Regions from separate parts of the Streptomyces sp. NBC_01275 genome, predicted to be linked through region 1. Evidence: riboswitches for the same ligand, from Rfam matches in the RefSeq annotation. Region 1 holds a riboswitch; each other region holds the start of a gene.

The links. Region 1 has a riboswitch for cyclic di-AMP ahead of OG562_RS26520 (C40 family peptidase). Riboswitches for the same ligand answer to the same signal wherever they lie in the genome.
Region 2: linked by a shared signal. The riboswitch ahead of OG562_RS19940 (M23 family metallopeptidase) and the one ahead of OG562_RS26520 (C40 family peptidase) in region 1 are both predicted to bind cyclic di-AMP.
Region 3: linked by a shared signal. The riboswitch ahead of OG562_RS32025 (M23 family metallopeptidase) and the one ahead of OG562_RS26520 (C40 family peptidase) in region 1 are both predicted to bind cyclic di-AMP.

The regions. Positions count from the first base shown of each region.
Region 1 is NZ_JAPEOZ010000001.1:5,976,097-5,983,631, reverse strand. Features, by position in the region: gene OG562_RS26530 (M23 family metallopeptidase) at 1-1,147, shown strand, start outside; gene pcrA (DNA helicase PcrA) at 1,225-3,726, opposite strand; cyclic di-AMP (ydaO/yuaA leader) riboswitch at 3,956-4,127, shown strand; gene OG562_RS26520 (C40 family peptidase) at 4,165-5,304, shown strand; gene OG562_RS26515 (tellurite resistance/C4-dicarboxylate transporter family protein) at 5,455-6,456, shown strand; gene OG562_RS26510 (hypothetical protein) at 6,434-6,787, opposite strand; gene OG562_RS26505 (C40 family peptidase) at 7,290-7,535, shown strand, end outside.
Region 2 is NZ_JAPEOZ010000001.1:4,554,161-4,561,695, forward strand. Features, by position in the region: gene lhgO (L-2-hydroxyglutarate oxidase) at 1-33, shown strand, start outside; gene trmB (tRNA (guanosine(46)-N7)-methyltransferase TrmB) at 138-956, shown strand; gene OG562_RS19930 (PrsW family intramembrane metalloprotease) at 1,143-2,558, shown strand; gene OG562_RS19935 (aldo/keto reductase) at 2,584-3,528, opposite strand; gene OG562_RS19940 (M23 family metallopeptidase) at 3,689-4,711, opposite strand; cyclic di-AMP (ydaO/yuaA leader) riboswitch at 4,719-4,878, opposite strand; tRNA gene OG562_RS19945 (tRNA-Met) at 5,181-5,254, opposite strand; gene OG562_RS19950 (dihydrofolate reductase family protein) at 5,275-6,417, opposite strand; gene OG562_RS19955 (MarR family winged helix-turn-helix transcriptional regulator) at 6,486-7,010, shown strand; gene ribA (GTP cyclohydrolase II) at 7,232-7,535, shown strand, end outside.
Region 3 is NZ_JAPEOZ010000001.1:7,211,067-7,218,601, forward strand. Features, by position in the region: gene OG562_RS32010 (DNA topoisomerase (ATP-hydrolyzing) subunit A) at 1-756, opposite strand, end outside; gene OG562_RS32015 (pitrilysin family protein) at 1,034-2,377, shown strand; gene OG562_RS32020 (pitrilysin family protein) at 2,374-3,762, shown strand; cyclic di-AMP (ydaO/yuaA leader) riboswitch at 3,964-4,162, shown strand; gene OG562_RS32025 (M23 family metallopeptidase) at 4,177-4,917, shown strand; gene OG562_RS32030 (GntR family transcriptional regulator) at 5,104-5,799, shown strand; gene OG562_RS32035 (HPr family phosphocarrier protein) at 5,960-6,241, opposite strand; gene OG562_RS32040 (bifunctional GNAT family N-acetyltransferase/acetate--CoA ligase family protein) at 6,419-7,535, shown strand, end outside.

The DNA.
Region 1 (7,535 bases):
CACCGCCTCCGACGCCAGCGGTCAGTGGGACGCCGGCTCCTGGCTGCAGCCCGACCAGTCGGGCAGCCCGGCCGACCGGACCCAGCAGTGGGAATGGGGCACGCAGGCCTTCGACACCGGCGCGTACGACGCCACGCAGTGGAACTCCGACGGCGGCCACAGCGGCCACGGCGGTGAGGCCGCACCGGCTTCCGACGGGTACGAGCAGTCGGCCGAGGTGCCCTTCGACCAGCAGGCCACCGCCACCTTCGAACAGGTCTCCTACGGCGAACACGCCCCGGCGGACGGCGAGTTGACCGCCACCGGCGAGCTGCCCGCCGTAGCCGCGCTGCCTCTTCTCGACGACCAGGAGGAGGCCGCCGCTCCGGTTCCGGCTCCCTCCTCGCGGGCGGCTGCCCGGGGCGCGAGCCGTTCCCGCCGTCGTACGCCCGCGAAGCGCTCCGCGCTGCTGACCGTGGCCGTGCCCTCGGCCTGCGTGATGGGGGTCGCCGGCATCGCCGCCGCCTCCGTCGGCACACTGAGCGGCAGCGACGAGAAGGACACGACGGCCTCCGCCTCGGACGCGCAGCCGGTGAAGCCGTCCGCCGCCAACAACAAGCTGGACTCCCAGCTCCAGACCCTCACCGCCGAGGCCGACGACTTCGCCGACCGGGCCAGCCGTACGCAGGAGCGCATCGACCTCAAGGCGCAGCAGGCGGCCGAGAAGAAGAAGGCGGCGGCGGAGGCGGCCCGCAAGGAGCGACTGCGCCCGAAGTACGCGCTGCCGGTCGCCCAGCACGGACTCAGCGCCTACTTCGGACAGGCCGGCATCAACTGGATGTCCCAGCACACCGGCATCGACTTCCCGGTCTCCTACGGCACGACCGTGATGTCGGCGACCGACGGCACCGTACGGACGCAGTGGAACAGCGCGTACGGCAACATGCTGATCGTGACGGCGAAGGACGGCACGGAGACCTGGTACTGCCACCTCTCCAGCTACCGGGTCGCCTCCGGTACGACGGTGCAGGCCGGCGACCCGATCGCGTACTCCGGGAACTCCGGCAACTCCACCGGCCCGCACCTGCACTTCGAGGTCCGGCCGGCCGGCGGTTCGGCGATAGACCCGCTGCCGTGGCTGCGCAGCCACGGACTCGACCCGACGTAGAGGACTTTCCCCCGTGTGACGAGCCCCCGCTGTCACAGCGGGGGCTCACTCCATTCCTGCCCCTGCGCGTGACGCGCCTACAGCTTCTCCACCGGCGCGTACCGCAGCAGCAGACGCTTCGGCTTGACGTCGCCGAAGTCGACCGTCGCCTCCGCGTTCGCGCCCGTCCCGTTCACCCCGACGACCGTGCCCAGACCGAACTGGTCGTGCGTCACCCGGTCGCCGACGGCCAGCGCGACGACCGGCTTCTCCGCCGCGCCCCTGCGTGTGGCGAAGCCGGACGCGCCCGACGCCGACGAGCGCGAGCGGGACGACGACAGCGAGGCCGCGATCCCGGACGCCGGACCGGAGGACACCGGGGCCGTCGCGCCGGTCCGCTTCCAGTCCAGATGCTGCGCCGGGATCTCCTCCAGGAAACGCGACGGCGGGTTGTACGACGGCTGCCCCCATGCGCTGCGCAGCGCCGACCGGGTCAGATACAGCCGCTCCCGCGCGCGCGTGATGCCGACGTACGCCAGACGGCGCTCCTCCTCCAGCTCCTTGGCCTGGCCGAGGGCGCGCATGTGCGGGAACACGCCGTCCTCCATGCCGGTGAGGAAGACGACCGGGAACTCCAGGCCCTTGGCGGTGTGCAGGGTCATGAGCGTGATGACGCCCGAGCCGTCCTGCTCCTCGTCGGGGATCTGGTCGGAGTCGGCGACCAGGGCGACCCGCTCCAGGAAGGCGGCGAGCCCGGCGGGCGTCTCGCTCTCGCCCTCCCCCTCCCCGGACTCCTGCTCGAACTCCAGGGCCACAGAGGCGAGTTCCTGAAGGTTCTCGATGCGGGTCTCGTCCTGTGGGTCCGTCGAGTTCTGCAACTCGGCCAGATAACCGGTGTGTTCGAAGATCGCTTGGAGCACGGTCGCCGGGCCGGCCCCGGACTCGACGATCGTACGGAGGTCCTCCATCAGCGTGTTGAACCGCTTGACGGCGTTCGTCGACCGCGCGGCCATGCCGTACGCCTCGTCGACGCGCTTCAAAGCCTGCGGGAAGCTGATCTTCTCGCGCTGGGACAGGGCGTCGATCATCGCCTCGGCGCGCTCGCCGATGCCGCGCTTGGGCACGTTGAGGATGCGACGCAGCGGGACCGAGTCCTCCGGGTTGGCGAGCACGCGCAGGTAGGCCAGGACGTCCCGGACCTCCTTGCGCTCGTAGAAACGGACGCCGCCGACGACCTTGTAGGGCAGGCCTACGCGGATGAAGATCTCTTCGAAGACACGGGACTGGGCGTTCGTACGGTAGAAGACCGCGACGTCGCCGGCCTTCGCGTCGCCCGCGTCGGTGAGACGGTCTATCTCCTCGGCGACGAACTGGGCCTCGTCGTGCTCGGTGTCGGCGACATAGCCGGTGATGCGCGCGCCCGCGCCCGCGTTGGTCCACAGGTTCTTCGGGCGGCGGGACTCGTTGCGCTCGATGACCGCGTTGGCGGCACTCAGAATCGTCTGCGTGGAGCGGTAGTTCTGCTCGAGGAGGATCGTCGTCGCGTCCGGGTAGTCCTCCTCGAACTGGAGGATGTTGCGGATCGTCGCGCCCCGGAAGGCGTAGATCGACTGGTCTGCGTCACCGACGACGCACAGCTCGGCGGGCGGCACGTCGTGCTCGCTGGGCGGTACGTCGACCGGGTGCTCCGCGCTGCCGACCAGTTCCCGCACGAGGGAGTACTGGGCGTGGTTGGTGTCCTGGTACTCGTCGACGAGGACATGGCGGAAGCGGCGGCGGTAGTGCTCGGCGACGTCCGGGAAGGCGCGCAGCAGATTGACCGTCGTCATGATCAGGTCGTCGAAGTCGAGGGCGTTCGCCTCGCGGAGACGGGACTGGTACATGGCGTAGGCCTGGGCGAGGGTCTTCTCGAAGCCGTCGCCGGCCTGGGCGGCGAAGTCCTCCTCGTCGATCAGCTCGTTCTTCAGGTTGCTGATCTTGGCGCTGAAGGACTTGGGCGGGAAGCGCTTGGGGTCGAGGTCCAGGTCACGGCAGACCAGGGCCATCAGACGCTTGGAGTCGGCCGCGTCGTAGATCGAGAAGGAGGAGGTGAAGCCGAGCTTCTTCGACTCGCGCCGCAGGATGCGCACGCACGCGCTGTGGAAGGTCATCACCCACATCGCGTTCGCACGCGGGCCGACGAGCTGCTCGACGCGCTCCTTCATCTCGCCCGCGGCCTTGTTGGTGAAGGTGATCGCGAGGATCTGGCCCGGGTGGACGCTGCGCTCGGCGAGCAGATGGGCGATGCGGTGGGTCAGCACGCGCGTCTTGCCGGAGCCTGCGCCGGCGACGATGAGCAGCGGGGCGCCGGCGTGGACGACGGCCGCGCGCTGGTTGTCGTTCAGCCCCTCCAGGAGCGCGGCCGCGTCGATCGCCGGGCGCGGGGCGCCGTCGCGGTAGTAGGCGTCCCGGTCCGGAGGCACGTCGAACTTCCCGCCGAACAGATCGTCCGGAACCTGCTCCGGTACGTGATCGTCCTCGGGCGGCGGCGGGGGCTCCCCCTCGTGGCCGCGAGGGCCCTGGAGGTCCGCCAGGAAGCTGTCGTCAAAGAGGCTGCTCATCGCTCTCCGAGTTTAGAGGGCCGCACTGACAACCGGCCGCCGTCCCGAAAACATCCCCCCTCACCTTCCGAGGTGGCCTTATCACCAACCGTGACCGCTTACCCGGCTTTCGTCGAAGGTCACGAAAATGTATCGGGCATATCACCCACCAACCTTCACACGAGCCACACGAGTTGGTTACCGTTTCGAGCAGGCCGTACGACCCCCACCGGCGAACGTCGCCGGGCCGCGCGGCCTTCCGCCGAGTCCGGCGCGCCCCCTCGCGGCAGCCGGAGCCGGGAACCCACCGTGACTCTGGGTGAGTCGGCCTGCCTTCCGCTCAAGGACGGGCCGTAGGGCAACCCTTCCGAACCACCCGCCCGAACCCGAGCCAACCCGGTAGGCGGATCACGGAAGGAGTCGCCTCCCTTGGCGTCGCAGCACCGCAAGCCACGCCTCATGGGCACGCGCGCAGCAGGCACCCGTCCCCCCGCTCTCGCCACTGCCGCCCTCACCTCCGTCGCCCTGCTCTCCCAGACGGCGAACGCCGCCCCCTCCGGCGACGGCGCGCCGAGTCTGGAGGAGGTCGAGAAGAAGGTCGACGACCTCTACCGTCGGGCGGAGTCGACGACCGAGAACCACAACGCCGCCAAGGAGAAGACGACCAAGCAGCGCCGGCGCGCCGACGGCCTCCTCGACGACGTCGCGCAGCGCACCCAGAAACTCAACGAGACACGGGAGCAGCAGGGTTCCTTCGCCGCCGCCCAGTACCGCACCGGCGTCTCCGCGCCCGACACGGCGACCTTCCTGCCCGCGGACACCCCGCAGCACTACGTCGACCAGACCCAGCCGAGCCTCGAGGCGCTGACCGACACGCAGAGCGACCTCAAGGCTGCCAAGTCCACCGTCCAGAAGAAGCTCGGCGACGCGCGCGTGCTGCTGTCCCAGCTGGCGACCCAGGAGAAGGCGCGGCTCGCGGCGATCGAGCAGCAGAAACAGGAGGAGGCCGCACGCCAGGCGGCGGAGCTGGCGCAGCGGCAGGCGGCGGAGCTGGCGCAGCGGCAGGCGGCGGCGGAACAGGCCGCCGCGCAGCGGGAGAGCGCCGACTCGACGAGCGCGGGCGCGGGCGTGAGCACGGGCGCTGGCACTGGCACTGGCACTGGCACTGGCACTGGCACTGGCACTGGCACGAGTACGGGCACGCCCGCCCCTGCCCCCGCCCCCGCCGACTCCTCGTACACCACCAAGGCCGAGAAGGCGCTCGCCTTCGCCCGCGCGCAGATCGGCAAGCCGTACGTGTGGGGCGCGACCGGACCCGACTCCTACGACTGCTCCGGGCTCACCCAGGCCGCCTGGAAGGCCGCGGGCGTCACCCTCCCGCGCACCGCCTACGACCAGGCCAACGCCGGCGCCGGCATCTCTCTCACCGACGCGCAACCCGGTGACCTGGTCTTCTTCTACGACGACGTCAGCCAGGTCGGCGTCTACATCGGCAACGGCATGATGATCCACGCCCCGAAGCCCGGCGGCTACGTCCGCGAGGAGTCGATCTACTACGACGGCGAGTCGGGCATCCACAGCGTGGTGCGGCCGGCCTGAGGGCACGCGCGGGCACCGGCGGGTTCCCGAAGGCACGCGCGCGTAGACGGTTACCTGAGGGCACGCGCGCGTAGAGGTGCGTCTTCCGCGTTTTCCCACCCCTCGCGTGTGCCCCTCGTATGCCGCAGCGTCCTCTTTAGCATCAGCCGCATGCCCGTCTTCTCCCCCCACCGCCTCCTGCTCCGCGTCCGGCGGGCGCAGCGTCCCCCGGCGGCCGGCGCCGCCGTGCTGGCGACCGCGATCCTGTCGGTGGGCCTGCGGCTGACGGGCCACGAGGCCCTGTCCCGCATCTCCCTGGCGCTGGCCGGCGCAGCGTGGCTGGCGCTGGGCGCGGACTTCGTCGTACGGCTGTTGTGGGAGCGTGAGCGGTGGCTGGCGGAGGCCGGGACGCCGGGGGCGCTCACCGCCGTGGCCGCGACGACGGTCCTCGGCACGCGTGTCTCGGCCCTCGGCCGGCAGTCCCTCGCGGAGGCGCTGCTGGCACTGGCGGCGGCGCTGTGGCCGGTGCTGCTGGCGGTCGTCGTACGGCACTGGCGGCGGCGTATGCGCGGGGCGGTGTTCCTGTGCTGTGTAGCCACGCAGGGGCTCGCCGTGCTGGCCGCCGCCCTCGCCCGGGCGGAGGCGACGGCCTGGCTCGCGCACACCGCGCTCGTGCTGTTCTGGCTGGGGCTGGTGCTCTACTGCCTCGCGCTGGCCCGCTTCGACCGGCGGCAGATCGCCGAGGGCGCCGGGGACCAGTGGGTGGCGGGCGGCGCGCTCGCCATCTCGGCGCTCGCCGGGGCGACGCTACTCGACGCCGAGGGCGGGGGCCTGTACCTGTGGAACGCCGACGACCGGGGCGTCCTGCGCTCGGTGACCGTCGCACTGCTGGTGCTCGACCTGGTCTGTTACGCCGTCCTCCTGGCCGCCGAGGTGCGGTGGCCGCGGCCGTACTACGACGTGTGCCGCTGGGCGACCGTGTTCCCGATGGGGATGACGGCGACGGCGACGCTCTCCGTGGCCGCGGCCGTCGACGTGCCATGGCTGAAGGGGCCGGGGCGGGTGCTGCTGTGGGTCGCGGTGGCGGCGTGGCTGACGGTCGCCGTCGGGGCGCTCGCGGCGGTCCGGGGCGGCGAAGGCGGCGCGTCCGTCAGGTCCAGAGCACCGCGATGAAGATGTTCACCACGGTCAGCAGCCCGACCAGGCCGAACAGGGGCTTCTCCACCTTCTCGTCGTCCCGCTTCACATAGACGAGGCCGAGGATCACGATCAGCAGGGCCAGCTTCACGCCGATCTTGATGTTGTTGACATGCTGGTCGTCCGCCTGGTTGAGACCGACCAGGATCACGCCGGTGACCAGCATCGTCGCCGCGCCGTGCAGCATCGCGGGCACGAAGCGCGCCGTGCCCTGACCCATCGCCTTCAGCTGGGTGAGGAAGCCGCCCAGGAGCGCGGCGATGCCGACGATGTGCAGGCCGACGAAGAGATGGATGAGTACGTCCATGAGCCGGATGCTAGTCAGCCGCACCGGAGCCTCCGGACACCGGCCCCTCCCCGGGTGACCGGGCCCGCGATACCGGACTTGCATATATGCGTCCCATAGCACCCGGCCGCTCCACGATGTCCCGGATTCACCCCTTCGGTCAGCGCGCCGCGTGAACCCGACGCGCCCGGCCCGGATTCTCGGACACATACGGTCACCCGACAGTCCGCTCACGCCACTTCCGCACATCGCGTTACCCACCCGACACCTACGGGCCTAGCGTCCTCCCCCAGGTGACCGGCTCCCCACCGCCGCCCGGGCCAGGGGCGGCAGTCGGCCACCACCGCCGAGAAGTCCGGCGGCGGCCCCGCTCCCCCTGTGCGGGCCGCCGTCGGACGCGTCAGCCGCTCCCCGCGGCCGTCCGTCCGCTCCCCCGCCGACGGCCGCGGGCTCGCTGACAGCCCGCGGCCGCCGCGGCGGCCGTGCGGACGAGGCGGTCGTACGAAAGGACGTGCAGTCCCACGTGGCAGCGCACCGCAAGCCCCGACAGCGCTCGCTCGGCGGCCAGACGGCCCGGACGGCGGCCACGCTCGCCCTCGCGGGCGTGGCGACGGCGACCGCCTTCGACGGCACCGGCCACGCCGAGCCGAATCTGACACCGGACCAGGTCAAGGCCAAGGTGGACAAGCTGTACCGGGAGGCGGAGGAGGCGACGGAGAGGTACAACGGCGCGCAGGCGAAGGCGACGGCGGCCGAGCAGCGTCTGGAG
Region 2 (7,535 bases), 1.4 Mb from region 1:
CGCAGGGCGCTGGGGGTGCTGGGGGCGGTGTGACGGGGCCCGTCCTGCTACGCCGTCGTAGGCCTTTCTGTGGCGTCGGCGAGCCGCCCCGTAAAATCGATCCCACTGTGTCTGATTCCGTGAGTTCCGTGAGTTCTGTGAACGCCTCTGACGTCTCCGAGCCCGCCCCCGGCGGGCCGCACCACCCGGGCGAGTCCGTTCGGCATACCCGCGCCAAGGGGGAGCCCCGCTTCCCCGACGGGCCCCATGCGGATCCCGCCGGGTCGCACTTCGAGCGGCGGATCAGAAGTTTTCAGCCGCGGCGCAGCCGGGTGACCGCAGGGCAGGCCGACGCCTTGCAGCGGCTGTGGGCGCAGTGGGGGCTCGACATCGACGGGCACCGCGTCGACCTCGCCGAGCTCTTCGGGAACAGCCGTCCCGTGGTGCTGGAGATCGGGTTCGGGATGGGGGAGGCCACCGCTCAGATGGCCGCCGCCGACCCGGACACCAACCTCGTCGCCGTGGACGTGCACACCCCGGGCCAGGGCAATCTGCTCAACCTCGCCGACCGCACCGGACTGACCAACGTCCGGGTCGCCAACGGCGACGCGATCATCCTGCTGCGGGAGATGCTGCCGGCGGACTCGCTCGACGGACTGCGCGTCTATTTCCCGGACCCGTGGCCCAAGAAGCGCCACCACAAGCGGCGCCTCATCCAGCCGGAGTTCCTCGACCTCGCCGCGACGCGACTGAGACCGGGTGCGATCGTGCACTGCGCGACCGACTGGGAGCCGTATGCGCAGCAGATGCTGGAGGTGCTCACCGCGCACCCCGACTTCGAGAACACGCAGGTCGACGGTGGCTTCGCGCCCCGGCCCGACTTCCGGCCGCTGACCCGTTTCGAGGGACAGGGGCTGGACAAGGGTCATGTGGTGAACGACCTGTTGTTCCGTCGCGTACAGCACGGGGATCGCTGACCGACCGTCCTCCTCCCCCGGGCCCTCCCCCGGACCCTCCCCCCAGCCTTCCACCCACAGCCCTCCACCCACAGCCCACAGCCCTCCACCACAGTCCTCTCCCTCGTTAGGGTCGATGCCGTGGCCATCAGTCCCCCGTTTCCGCCGTACCCCCCGCACCCCGGCGGCCCGCCAGGGGCGGCGGCGCTGCGGCACGCGCACTGGTGGCAGCGCAGCTGGGTGCGGTACGGGGCGCTCATCACCCTGCTCTCGCTGTCCGGTCTCGTCATCCTCGCGCTGGTGCGCGAACAGACCGGCACGGAAGGGTTCCTGGTCGGTCTCGGGCTCGCCGTGCTGCCGGTTCCGCTGCTCATAGCCGCCTTCCGGTGGCTCGACCGGGTCGAGCCCGGGCCCTGGCGGAACCTGGTGTTCGCCTTCGCCTGGGGCGCGTGCGCGGCCGCGCTGATCGCGATCGTCGCCAACAGCTTCGCGACGCGCTGGATAGCGACGGCGACCGCCGACCCGTCCAGCGCGGACACCCTGGGGGCGACCGTCATAGCGCCGATCGTCGAGGAGTCCGCCAAGGCCGCCGCCGTGCTGCTCGTGTTCCTCTTCCGCAGGCGGGACTTCACCGGGATCGTCGACGGCGTGGTGATAGCGGGGGTCACCGCGACCGGCTTCGCGTTCACCGAGAACATCCTCTACCTCGGCACCGCCTTCGGCACCGACCAGCTCTCCGGCGACAGCGGCATCGCCTCCGTCACCGCCGCGACCTTCTTCGTCCGCGTGATCATGTCGCCGTTCGCGCACCCCCTGTTCACGGTCCTGACCGGCATCGGCTTCGGCGTCGCCGCGCTCTCCGGGAACCGCCTGCGCCTGCGGCACGTCCTGCTCCCGCTGTCCGGGCTGCTCCTGGCGATGGGCATGCACGCCCTGTGGAACGGCTCCTCGACGTTCGGCGAGTTCGGGTTCTTCGCGGTGTACGGGGCGTTCATGGTGCCCGCGTTCGGGCTGCTGACCTGGCTGGTGGTGTGGACGCGCCAACGTGAGCTGCGCACCGTGCGCGAGGAGCTGCCCGCCTACACGGCCGCCGGCTGGCTCAGCCCGGCCGAGCCGTACGCGCTGGGCTCGATGCGGGCACGGCGGCTGGCCCGCGAGTACGCCCAGCAGCGCCTGGGCCGGCCGGCGGCGCAGGCGGTGGCGCAGTACGAGGCGTACGCGACCTCCCTGGCGTTTCTGCGGCACCGCGGGCGACAGGGGCGGGCCGACGCCGACTTCGTCGTACGGGAACGGGAGTTGCTGAACGAGCTGTGGCGCCGCAGGGAGCTGGCGCGGCCCGCGCTGGACCATGCAGCGTGGATGACGGCTCCACCGGTACGGGTGGCTGTGCCGGCGACGCCCTGGCCGGTGTACGGGGCGGTGTACGGGACGCACGGGATGCACGGGGCTCCTGGACCGCACGGGATGCACGGGGCTCCTGGGCCGCACGGGGTGCACGACCCGGCGCAGGGACCCGGCCCTGGCCCCGGACAGGGCTACGGGTACGGCTACGGGTACGGGTACGGGTACGGGTACGGATATCCGGCGGCGCAGCACCCCAGCTACAACCCCTACCAGTCGTAGGGGATGCAGCTGGTCGTACGGACCGCTACGCCGACGCCTCCGTCAACTTCTCGAGTTCGGCCTGCGTCAGCTCCAGCTCCGCCACGCCCAGCAGCGCCGGCAGCTGCTCGACCGTACGGGCGGACGCGATCGGCGCGGCGATCGTCGGCTGGGCCGCGAGCCAGGCCAGGGCCACCGTGGCGACCTGGGTGTCGTGGGCCTGGGCGATCTCGTCCAGGGCGGTGAGGACCTTCTGGCCCCGCTCGGAGTCGAGGTGCTTGGCCGCGCCGGAGGCCCGCGGGCTCTCCACCGTCGTACCGGGCCGGTACTTGCCGGTGAGGAAGCCGGAGGCCAGCGCGTAGTACGGGACGGCGGCGAGGCCGGAGGCGGCGGCGAGGTCCTGCAGCTCGCCCTCGTAGGTGTCGCGTGAGACCAGGTTGTAGTGGGGCTGGAGGGCGACGTAGCGGGCCAGGCCCTCGCGGTCGGAGAACTCCAGGGACGCCCGCAGCCGCTCCGGGGAGATGTTGGAGGCCGCGATGTGCCGCACCTTGCCCGCCTTCACCAGGTCGTCCAGCGCGCCGACGATCTCCTCGACCGGGACCTCGGGCTTGTCGAAGTGGGTGTAGTAGAGGTCGATGCGGTCGGTGTCCAGGCGACGCAGGGATGCGTCGGCGGCGGCCTTGATGTTCGCGGCGGTCAGGCCCGGGAACTCGGGGTGCTGGCTGACCTTGGTGGCGATCACGATGTCGTCGCGGTTGCCGCGCGCCTTGATCCACTTGCCGATGACGGTCTCGGACTCACCGCCCTGATGGCCCTCGATCCACGCCGAGTAGGAGTCGGCGGTGTCGATGAAGTTGCCGCCGGCGTCCGCGTAGGCGTCGAGGACGGCGAGGGAGGCGGCCTCGTCGGCGGTCCAGCCGAAGACGTTGCCGCCGAGGGAGAGCGGGAAGACCTTGAGGTCGGAGGAGCCGAGCTGGCGAAGAGAAGTCATGCTTTGGATCAACGCCGTGCCGGAGAGGCCCATTCCGTGCACTGTACGAAGAACGTGTGAACAGCACGAGGGGACCGGCAGACGGAACCGGCAGCCCTGACGTCGGGGGGGTGTCGTCAGGGCTGCCGGGGTTCCAACGGGCGGGGGAGACCCTTACGGGTCAGGGGTTGAGGCCCTTGCTCCGCAGCCAGGACATGGGGTCGATGCCGTCGGCGCTGCCGTTCGGGTGGACCTCGAGGTGGAGGTGGGCGCCGGTGACGTTCCCGGTGGCGCCGACGCGGCCGATGACGTCGCCCGTGCCGACCTTCTGGCCGACACTGACGCTGATCGACGACTGGTGGCAGAACCACAGCTCGGTTCCGTCGTCCAGAGTCAGGATGGTGCGGTAGCCGTAGGAACCGGCCCAGCCCGCCTCGGTGACGGTCCCGCTGTGGACGGCCTTGATGAGGGTGCCCGTGGGCGCGGCGAAGTCGAGGCCGGTGTGGTACCCGGACGACCAGAGCGAGCCGGCCTGACCGAAGGTCGAGGTGATGGTGTACGAGGAGGTCGGCAGCGTGTACTGCTTGGCCAGCTCGGCCAGGCGCGCGGCCTCGGCCTTCTTCTTGGCCTCCGCTTCCGCCTTCTCCTTCGCGGCCGCGGCCTTGGCCTTGGCTTCCTTCTCGGCCTTGGCGGTCGCGGCGGCCTCTGCCTTGGCGGCGGCGACCTTGGCCTTCGCCTCGATCTGCGTCTGCTGCGACTCGGCCTGCGCCATGATCCGGCTGCGCAGCGCCTCGCCGGCGTCGGCGGCGCCGCCCTGGGCGGTGTCGTCGGACTCGGTGCCGAAGCTGCTGAGGGCGGGCGCGGGCTCCGGGGGGGCGTCGTCCTCCGTGAGAAGGCCGCCCACCGAGGGGAGGTCGGGCATGGAGATGGAGACCGGCGCCTTGCCGGTGTTGGCGCTGGCCATGCCGCCCGCGCTGACGGCGGCTATGACGCCGACGCCGAGGACGGTGGAGCTGCGGGCGAACCCGCCGCCGCGCTGCTTGGCGACGCGGTGCTTGCCGCGTACCGGGCGAACGGACTCCGCGGTGGGGTTCCATTCCTCCCAGGGGCCCTCGTCGGTGCGGTAGGTGCCGAAGCCGAAGGTCTCGGGGGAACGCTGGCCCGGCACGAACGGGGCTTCTGGGGCAGGCGGGTTGGACGCCACGCGGGCGTACTCCTTTCCTTCCGTCGCCTACCGGGTTAGCTGACGGGTTCGGAGCGGGAAGGTCTCCTACGCGCGTATACCGGCCGTTGCCACACGGCGGCTTCCGCGAGATTCACCCCAAGGTGGTGGTTCCCCGGTTCCCTTGCGGGATTCGGCAGTGCGCACGGAGCCGACTCTTGTGTCGGCTGGGACGACCGCGCTGCGTTATCGAACGTTAATAGACCTAGGGGTGGGTTTCCAAGCTGTTCCCCTTGATCAACAACATTCATGGCCTGGACTTTCAGGCCATGACCGGTGAAAAACGGGCGAGTTGACCTCACCTCGGGAACGCTTCAGCAGTCACACGCGTTTTGATGGTGACTCAGCTGTTATGCGCAGGGCGGTCGAGCGGTCACGAGGGGTGACGACATGAGGAAGGCAAACAAACCGAGGGCCGGAACCCTTTCGGATTCCGGCCCTCGGCCTTCAGTAGCGGGGACAGGATTTGAACCTGCGACCTCTGGGTTATGAGCCCAGCGAGCTACCGAGCTGCTCCACCCCGCGTCGTTGTTGACTTAACTGTATCACCCGCTCAGGTGCAGGTTCGCCACCTGCGCCCGCTCCTCGTATTCCGGGAGTACGACGACGTCGACGCCCTCGGCCGCGAGGAGCCCGGTGCCGTCCGCCTCCGTGACGAAGGTGTTGGGCTCCCGCCAGGCCGTGACGACCCGGCGCACGCCCGCGTCGAGGATGAGACGGGCGCAGGGGGTGGGGCGGGAGGAGCGGTGCGCGCAGGGCTCCAGGCTGCTGTAGACGGTGGCGCCGGGCAGCCGGGGGTCGGCGGGGTCGAGCTTGGCGAGGGCGGCCTCCTCGGCGTGCACGACCGGGTCGCCGGCCTCCCGGGAGTGGCCGCGCGCCAGCTCCGTGCCGTCGGCGGCCACGATCACCGCGCCGACGCTGAAGGCGGTCCGCGAGGGAGGACACTCGGCCGCGAGATCGCAGGCCAGGGCCAGCCAGCGGCGGTCGGCCGCGGAGGGGAGCGGGCCGGCGCCGGGGGCGGTGGGCTCGTAGCGCATGAGGACCACGTCCTCGATCCGCCGGGTCTCGGTCAGGCGCAGGCGTCCGCCCTGGTAGCCGCCCGGGCCGAAGAGGCGGGGCGCGTCCGGGTCGCCCACGAGGAGCGGGGCGAGGACGAGCTGGAGTTCGTCGGCGAGGCCCTGCTGGAGCAATTGGGTGTGGATGGTTCCGCCGCCCTCGACCATGAGCCGGCGTACGCCGCGCTCGGCGTGGAGGTGCTCGAGGAGCCGCCGCCAGTCCAGTTCGGGGCCGAGGGGGACGACATCGGCGGCGAGCCCCAGCGACCGGGCCCGGACCGCGCCCTTCTCGGTCGTGTACACGACCTTCTCGCCGCCCGTGTGCCAGAACTTCGCCGCCGGGTCGAGGTCGCCGGAGCCGCTGACGGTGACCTTCAGGGGGTACTCCGCCTTCCCGGCCGCCACCCGTACGGTGCGCCGCTCGGGGGAGTTCACCAGCAGCCGGGGGTTGTCGGCGCGGATGGTGCCGGCGCCGACGAGGATCGCGTCGACGCCGGCCCGCACCTCGTCGACCCGGTCGAAGTCGGCGGGGCTGGAGAGCAGCAGGCGCTCGGGGGAGGTGTCGTCGAGGTAGCCGTCGAGGGAGACGGCGGCGGACAGCAGGACGTACGGGTACAGGTACGGGTACGACATCGGCGCGGCTCTCCAGGAACGACGGCAGGGTCTTGGTTCAAGTTTGAAACAAACCTACACTGGGTGGCATGACGACCCGCTGGCTCACCCCCGAGGAGCAGCGCGCCTGGCGCGCGTACATCGCCGCGACGCACCTCCTGGAGGACGCGATCGACCGACAGCTCCAGCAGGACGCCGGCATGCCCCACCTGTACTACTCCATCCTCGCCAATCTCTCCGAGACGCCGGAGCGTCAGCTGCGTATGACCGACCTGGCCGAGCGGACGAAGATCACCCGCAGTCGACTGACGTACGCGGTGACGCGGCTGGAGAAGGACGGGCTGGTCCGGCGGGAGAACTGCCGGTGGGACAAGCGGGGCAGCGTCGCCGTCCTGACCGACGAGGGGATGGCCGTACTGGAACGGACCGCCCCGGGCCATGTCGAGACCGTGCGGGACTCGCTGTTCGCTCACCTGAACGAGGAGCAGGTGGGGCAGCTGGAGGAGATCTGCACGGGCATCGCTCGGGCGCTGGAGGAGGACGGGACGCGGCCGGCGGACGACGACGTGCCGTGGCGGAGGCGGTCGTCGCCGCCGTCGTCGTCCTGTTCGTGATCTGGGTCGCAATCCAGTTGCTTCAAATTTAAAACATGGGTAGGGTCTCGAAGCGAGGGCCTGCTTCAAATCTGAAGCAGATGCTCGTTTTGCTCCTTGTCGCTTGTCGCTTGTCGCTTGTCGCTTGTCGCTTGTCGCTTGTTCTTCGCTGCTTGCCTCTTGCCGTTAGTTCTCTGTTCTTCGTTCTTCGTTCTTTGTTTCACCGGACCCGGGAGACCCGCATGCCCGACACCCCCGCCGCCGCCACCCAGCGCGCCCGCGTCCGCGTACCGCTGCGCTTCCCCGACGGATACTCCGTCGACGCCGAACTCGTCACCTTCCACGGTCTGGCCGACGGCCTCGAGCATGTCGCCGTCGTCCTCGGCGAACCGGCCCCCGGCGCCGTCCCGCTGGTCCGGCTGCACTCCGAGTGCCTGACCGGGGACGTCTTCGGCTCCGCGCGCTGCGACTGCGGACCCCAGCTGCGCGAGGCGGTCGAGCGGATAGCCGAGACGGGCGGCGTCCTGCTCTACCTCCGTCAGGAGG
Region 3 (7,535 bases), 1.2 Mb from region 1:
GAAGGTGCCGCGGCCCGTCTCGTAGGCGTCCCGGATGCCCGAGAGGCCGACGATCCGGCCGCCGGTGGGCAGGTCGGGGCCCGGGACGTGCCGCATCAGGGCGTCCAGATCGGCGGCCGGGAAGCGGATCAGATGGCGGGCGGCGGCGATGACCTCGCCCAGGTTGTGCGGCGGCATGTTCGTGGCCATGCCGACCGCGATGCCCGACGAGCCGTTGACCAGGAGGTTCGGGAAGGCGGCGGGCAGCGCCACCGGCTCCTGCTCCTGGCCGTCGTAGTTCGGCGCGAAGTCGACCGTGTCTTCGTCGATCGACTCCGTCATCAGGCTTGTCGCCTCGGCCTGACGGCACTCCGTGTACCGCATCGCGGCCGGCGGGTCGTCGTTGCCCAGGGAGCCGAAGTTGCCGTGGCCGTCGACCAGCGGCACGCGCATGGAGAACGGCTGGGCCATGCGCACCAGGGCGTCGTAGATCGAGGCGTCGCCGTGCGGGTGCAGCTTGCCCATGACCTCGCCGACGACGCGGGCGCACTTGACGTACCCGCGGTCGGGGCGCAGGCCCATCTCGTTCATCTGGTAGACGATGCGGCGGTGCACCGGCTTGAGGCCGTCGCGGGCGTCCGGCAGGGCGCGGGAGTAGATGACCGAGTACGCGTACTCGAGGAAGGAGCCCTGCATCTCGTCGACGACGTCGATGTCGAGGATCCGCTCCTCGTACGACTCGTCGGGCGGCGGGGTCTTCGTGCTGCGGCGGGCCATCGCTGCCGGCTCCTTGCTGGGGCGTGTGACGGGATCTGACGCGGACCATTGTGGACCGTGGCACTGACAGTGCGGGCGAGGACCCGGCGTCGGCCGTCCGGCCCTGCGCCGGGAGGCATCTCCTTCACGGCTGCCCGCAGGCTACGCGATCTCGCTCTCGGCGTACGCCGTCCGGGAACTTCGCCGACCGTCCGCACGCTTGCATACAGTGGCAGGACCGGCAGGAAAAACGCGGTTTCCACGACCGCGTCCGCGATCGGAAGGGACGTACATGCCCATGGGTCACACGGCCACAGCCCAGGCAGGCTCCGGGGGCCTGACAGCGACCGAGCACCGCCTGGCCAACGGCCTGCGCGTGGTGCTCTCGGAGGACCGCCTGACCCCCGTAGCGGCGGTGTGCCTCTGGTACGACGTCGGCTCGCGCCACGAAGTCAAGGGCCGCACCGGCCTGGCTCACCTCTTCGAGCACCTGATGTTCCAGGGCTCCGGCCAGGTCAAGGGCAACGGTCACTTCGAGCTGGTCCAGGGCGCCGGCGGCTCCCTCAACGGCACCACCAGCTTCGAGCGCACCAACTACTTCGAGACCATGCCCGCTCACCAGTTGGAGCTCGCCCTCTGGCTGGAGGCCGACCGCATGGGCTCTCTGCTGGCGGCCCTGGACGACGAGTCCATGGAGAACCAGCGCGACGTCGTGAAGAACGAGCGCCGCCAGCGCTACGACAACGTCCCCTACGGCACGGCGTTCGAGAAGCTGACCGCCCTCGCCTACCCGGACGGCCACCCCTACCACCACACGCCGATCGGCTCCATGACCGACCTGGACGCGGCGACCCTGGAGGACGCGCGCGCGTTCTTCCGCACGTACTACGCGCCCAACAACGCGGTCCTGTCGGTCGTCGGCGACATCGACTCCGCGCAGACGCTCGCCTGGATCGAGAAGTACTTCGGCTCCATCCCCGGCCACGACGGCAAGCCCGAGCCCCGGGACGGCTCGCTGCCCGACGTCATCGGCGAGCAGCTGCGCGAGGTCGTCGAGGAGGAGGTCCCGGCCCGCGCCCTGATGGCCGCCTACCGCCTGCCGCAGGACGGCACGCGCGCGTCGGACGCGGCCGACCTGGCGCTCACCGTCCTCGGCGGCGGCGAGTCCTCCCGCCTGTACAACCGGCTCGTGCGCCGCGACCGTACGGCCGTCGCGGCCGGGTTCGGCCTGCTGCGGCTGGCCGGCGCGCCCTCCCTGGGCTGGCTGGACGTGAAGACCTCCGGCGACGTCGAGGTGCCCGTGATCGAGGCCGCCATCGACGAGGAGCTCGCCCGGTTCGCCGAGGAGGGCCCCACGGCCGAGGAGATGGAGCGCGCCCAGGCCCAGTTGGAGCGCGAGTGGCTGGACCGGCTCGGCACGGTCGCCGGCCGCGCGGACGAACTGTGCCGGTTCGCCGTCCTGTTCGGCGACCCGCAGCTCGCCCTGACCGCCGTCCAGCGGGTCCTGGACATCACGCCCGAGGAGGTGCGGGAGGTCGCCAAGGCCCGACTGCGCCCCGACAACCGCGCGGTGCTCGTCTACGAGCCGACCGCCGCCGAAGCCCCCGCCGACCAGGACGAGAACGAGGAGGCGGCGCAGTGACCGAGCTCGCCACGATGGACTTCCACCCCCAGCCCCAGGCGGGCGAGGCCAGGCCGTGGGCGTTCCCGGCGCCCGAGCGCGCCGCGCTGGACAACGGCCTGACGGTCCTGCACTGCCACCGCCCCGGCCAGCAGGTCGTCGCCGTCGAGGTCCTCCTCGACGCGCCCTTGGACGCCGAGCCGGCCGGCCTCGACGGCGTCGCCACGATCATGGCGCGGGCCTTCTCCGAGGGCACCGACAAGCACTCCGCCGAGGAGTTCGCCGCCGAGCTGGAGCGCTGCGGCGCCACCCTCGACATGCACGCCGACCACCCCGGCGTCCGCCTCAGCCTCGAAGTCCCGGCCTCGCGCCTGGCCAAGGCGCTCGGCCTGCTCGCCGACGCCCTCAGGGCGCCCGCGTTCGCCGACAGCGAGATCGAGCGCCTCGTCCGCAACCGCCTGGACGAGATCCCGCACGAGCTGGCCAACCCCTCCCGGCGCGCCGCCAAGGAGCTCTCCAAGGAGCTGTTCCCGGCCACCGCGCGCATGTCGCGCCCCCGCCAGGGCACCGCGGAGACCGTCGAGAAGATCGACGCCGCGGCCGTACGCGCCTTCTACGAGAGGCACGTTCGCCCGTCCACGGCCACCGCCGTGGTCGTCGGCGACCTCACCGGCATCGAGCTGGAGGCGCTCCTCGGCGACACGCTGGGCGCCTGGACGGGCTCCTCGGCCCAGCCGCGGCCGGTGCCGCCGGTGACCGCCGACGACACCGGACGGGTCGTCATCGTGGACCGCCCCGGCGCCGTCCAGACGCAGGTGCTGATCGGCCGGATCGGCGCCGACCGGCACGACCGCGTGTGGCCCGCCCAGGTCCTCGGCACGTACTGCCTCGGCGGCACCCTCACCTCCCGCCTGGACCGCGTCCTGCGCGAGGAGAAGGGCTACACCTACGGCGTGCGGGCGTTCGGGCAGGTCCTGCGGTCCGCGCCGGACGGCACGGGCGCCGCGATGCTCGCCATCAGCGGCTCCGTCGACACCCCGAACACCGGTCCCGCCCTGGACGACCTCTGGAAGGTGCTGCGCACCCTCGCCGCCGAGGGACTGACCGACGCCGAACGCGACGTGGCCGTGCAGAACCTGGTCGGTGTGGCGCCGCTGAAGTACGAGACCGCCGCAGCCGTCGCCGGCACGCTGGCCGACCAGGTCGAGCAGTACCTGCCCGACGACTTCCAGGCGACGCTGTACCGGCAACTCGCCGCGACCGGCACGGTGGAGGCCACCGCGGCGGCCGTGAGCGCCTTCCCCGTGGACCGTCTGGTGACCGTCCTCGTCGGCGACGCCGCGCAGATCAAGGAGCCGGTCGAGGCGCTCGGTCTCGGCGAAGTGAAGGTCGTCGCCGCGGAGTAGGCCGAAGCGGCGGCACGCGCGTGTGGGGCCCTGGTCGACGGAAGCGTCACCAGGGCCCTCAGATGTCCGAATTGGGGCGGAGGTTGCCCGTCTGCCCTGTGGGATGCGCTACAAAACCCGTCATCGGCTTGGGGATGGGGAGCCGCCCCGCTTAGCTTCGTCCGGGCTGTTCGTCAGGCAGTGCGCCGCATCCGCGGCAGCGGACAGTCATCGCCGAGTCCCCGCATGGCGCGAGCCAGGGGAGCCGGGGACCCTCCCTCCTGTCGCCGCGTTCGCGGCTGGAGGGGCCCAGAAGTCCCTGGGGTGAATCGGACGCCCGCGCAGGTCGCGAGGGCGCCCGTAGGAGACCTTCCTGCTCCGAACCCGTCAGCTAACCCGGTAGGCGAGAGGGAAGGAAAGGACACCCCCGACTTCATGGCGTTCACCTGCGCCCCCGGGAAGCACCGTCGGCCCAGCCGGATGAAGCGCACCACCGCCCGCGCGGCGGGCGTCGCGGCGCTCACCACCACCGGCGTCGTCGCCACCGTCGCCTCCCCGGCCCTCGCGGCCGAGCCCACCCCCGAGCAGACCGGGCTGATCCCCGTCGTCACCGCCGGCGAAGCCGTCGCCGAGCAGATCGACGACCAGGTCGCCGTGCAGATGAAGGCCGCCTACGAGGAGGCCGCGCGCGAGGCGGCCGCCAAGAAGGCCGTGGAGGAGCGCGAGGCACGCGTGCGTGCGGCCCGTGAGGCCGAGCGCAAGCGGCTCAACGCCTTCGTGCTGCCGATCACCGGCTCCTACGTCTCCACCGGCTACCACGCCAGCAGTTCGCTGTGGTCCTCCGGCAGCCACACCGGCATCGACTTCCACGCCGCGAGCGGCACTTCGGTGCACGCGGTCGGCCTGGGCACCGTCGTCGAGGCCGGCTGGGGAGGGTCGTACGGCAATCAGGTGGTCGTCAAGATGAACGACGGCACGTACACCCAGTACGGCCATCTGTCGTCCATCGGCGTCTCGGTGGGCCAGCAGGTCACCCCCGGCCAGCAGATCGGCCTGTCCGGCGCGACCGGCAACGTCACCGGCCCGCATCTGCACTTCGAGGCCCGCACGACGGCGGAGTACGGCTCGGACATCGACCCCGTCGCCTACCTCCGCACGCACGGCGTGAACCTCTGACGACGTTCGGCGACAGATCGTCGAGCCCCGGCCCCCGTGGCCGGGGCTTTCGTCGTTTCCGAGGCCCTGCTGTCCAAAAAATATCCCTGGATTCCGGCCCGCCATCGGAAATTCCCGCTCATTGCAATAGAGTCACTGAACACGTCAATCGTCGACGTTTCACGGGGATTAAGGCGGAGGTCCGTCATGCGTATTCCGGCGCACTCGGTGTGCACGGCCATCCGGGACGACATCGTCGCGGGTGTCTACGAGCGCGGCAGCCGCCTCACCGAGGAACTCCTCGCCCGCCGCTACGGCGTTTCCCGCGTTCCGGTCAGAGAGGCGCTGCGCACGCTGGAGGCGGAGGGCTTCGTCGTGACGCGGCGGCACGCGGGCGCGTGCGTCGCCGAGCCGACCGAGCAGGAGGCCGCCGACCTGCTGGAGATGCGCATGCTGCTGGAGCCGCTCGGCGCCTCCCGGGCCGCCCAGCGCCGCACCGAGGCCCATCTCAAGGTGCTGCGCGGGCTCGTCCGGCTGGGCCAGGAACGCGCCCGGAGGGGCAACAGCGAGGATCTGCGCTCGCTGGGCAGCTGGTTCCACGAGACGCTCGCCCAGGCCTCCGGCAGCCACGCCCTGACGTCGACGCTGACCCAGCTGCGCCACAAGATCGCCTGGATGTACGCGATCGAGGCGCCGGCCAACCCCGTGGAGTCCTGGGCGGAGCACGGCGCGATCGTGGACGCGGTGGCGCGCGGCGACGGGGAGCGTGCGCGGGCGATCACGGCGCTGCACACCGAGCGCGCGACGGCCGCGCACCGGCTGCGCTTTTCCGCCGGAGCCGACCGCCAGGACCGTGTGAGGACTTCGCAACATCCCGTAAACATGACGGGCCTGCGTCATTAACACGAGGGCCGTATACAAAGAGAAGATAATTCGCGGGGCGCTATTTATGCTGCCCGTTGAAGGGAAATGCAAAGGGCCCGCCCGATAATTCGGACGAGCCCTTCGGAGTTGCGGCGCGATGTCTTTGAGGTCAAGGCCGCCGCAACCGTCGATTTCCCGCTCAGACGGTCTCGGGGAGTTCCTCGAGACCCTCGGCGACCAGCTTCGCCAGTCGGTCGAGCGACGCGTCCGCGCCCTCGGCCTCGGAGGCGAGGACGATCTCCTCGCCGCCCTGGGCGCCCAGGCCGAGAACGGCCAGCATGGAGGCCGCGTTGACGGGGTTGCCGTCGGCCTTGGCGATCGTCACCGGGATGCCTGCGGCCGTGGCGGCCCGGACGAAGATGGAAGCGGGGCGGGCGTGAAGGCCCTCGGCCCAGCCGACGTTGACGCGGCGCTCAGCCATGTGATGCTGCCCTTCGGTGTTCAGGTTGTCTAGACCAGTGTTCCACACGTGAAGCGTGTGAGGGAGGGTCCGTGTGAACCGTCCCGGTGTGGTCGTCGGATCGCGGCCTCGATCCGACGTCCGTCCTCCACAGACTGCCTCGCGCCGTTGTCGTACGCGAGCCGTACTCTGGGCCCCATGCAGAGCGCGTCGGACCGGCACGAGTACCCCGCCCACTGGGAGGCCGACGTGGTGCTGCGCGACGGCGGCACCGCACGCATCCGCCCCATCACCGTCGATGACGCCGAGCGCCTGGTCAGCTTCTATGAGCAGGTCTCGGACGAGTCGAAGTACTACCGCTTCTTCGCGCCCTACCCGCGCCTGTCCGCAAAGGACGTCCACCGCTTCACGCACCACGACTTTGTGGACAGGGTGGGACTCGCGGCCACGGTCGGCGGCGAGTTCATCGCCACCGTACGCTATGACCGGATTGGTGCCGACGGCATGGCCGCCTCCGCGCCCGCCGACGAGGCCGAGGTCGCCTTTCTCGTGCAGGACGCCCACCAGGGGCGCGGTGTCGCCTCCGCCCTCCTCGAGCACATCGCGGCCGTCGCGCGCGAGCGGGACATCCGCCGGTTCGCCGCCGAGGTGCTCCCCGCCAACAACAAGATGATCAAGGTGTTCACGGACGCCGGATACACCCAGCAGCGCCACTTCGAGGACGGCGTGGTCCGCCTGGAGTTCGACCTCGAACCCACCGAGCGCTCCCTCGCCGTGCAGCGCGCGCGGGAGCAGCGCGCCGAGGCGCACTCCGTAGGGCGGCTGCTCGCGCCCGGCTCCGTCGCCGTCGTCGGCGCCGGCCGCACCCCCGGCGGCGTGGGCCGAAGCGTCCTGGGCAATCTCAGGGAGGCCGGGTTCGCCGGACGCCTGTACGCCGTGAACAAGGCGTTCCCCGAGGACCTGAAGGAGTTCGACGGGGTCCCCGCCCACCGCTCGGTGCGCGACATAGAGGGGCATGTCGACCTCGCGGTCGTCGCCGTCCCGGCCGAGCACGTGCCCGAGGTCGTCGCAGAGTGCGGCGAGCACGGCGTACAGGGACTCGTCGTCCTCTCCGCCGGCTACGCCGAGAGCGGCCCCGACGGACGCGAACGCCAGCGCCAACTCGTGCGGCACGCGCGCGCGTACGGGATGCGGATCATCGGCCCCAACGCCTTCGGCGTCATCAACACCTCCCCGCAGGTGCGGCTGAACGCCTCCCTGGCCCCGGAGATGCCGCGGCCCGGCCGGATCGGCCTCTTCGCCCAGTCCGGCGCCA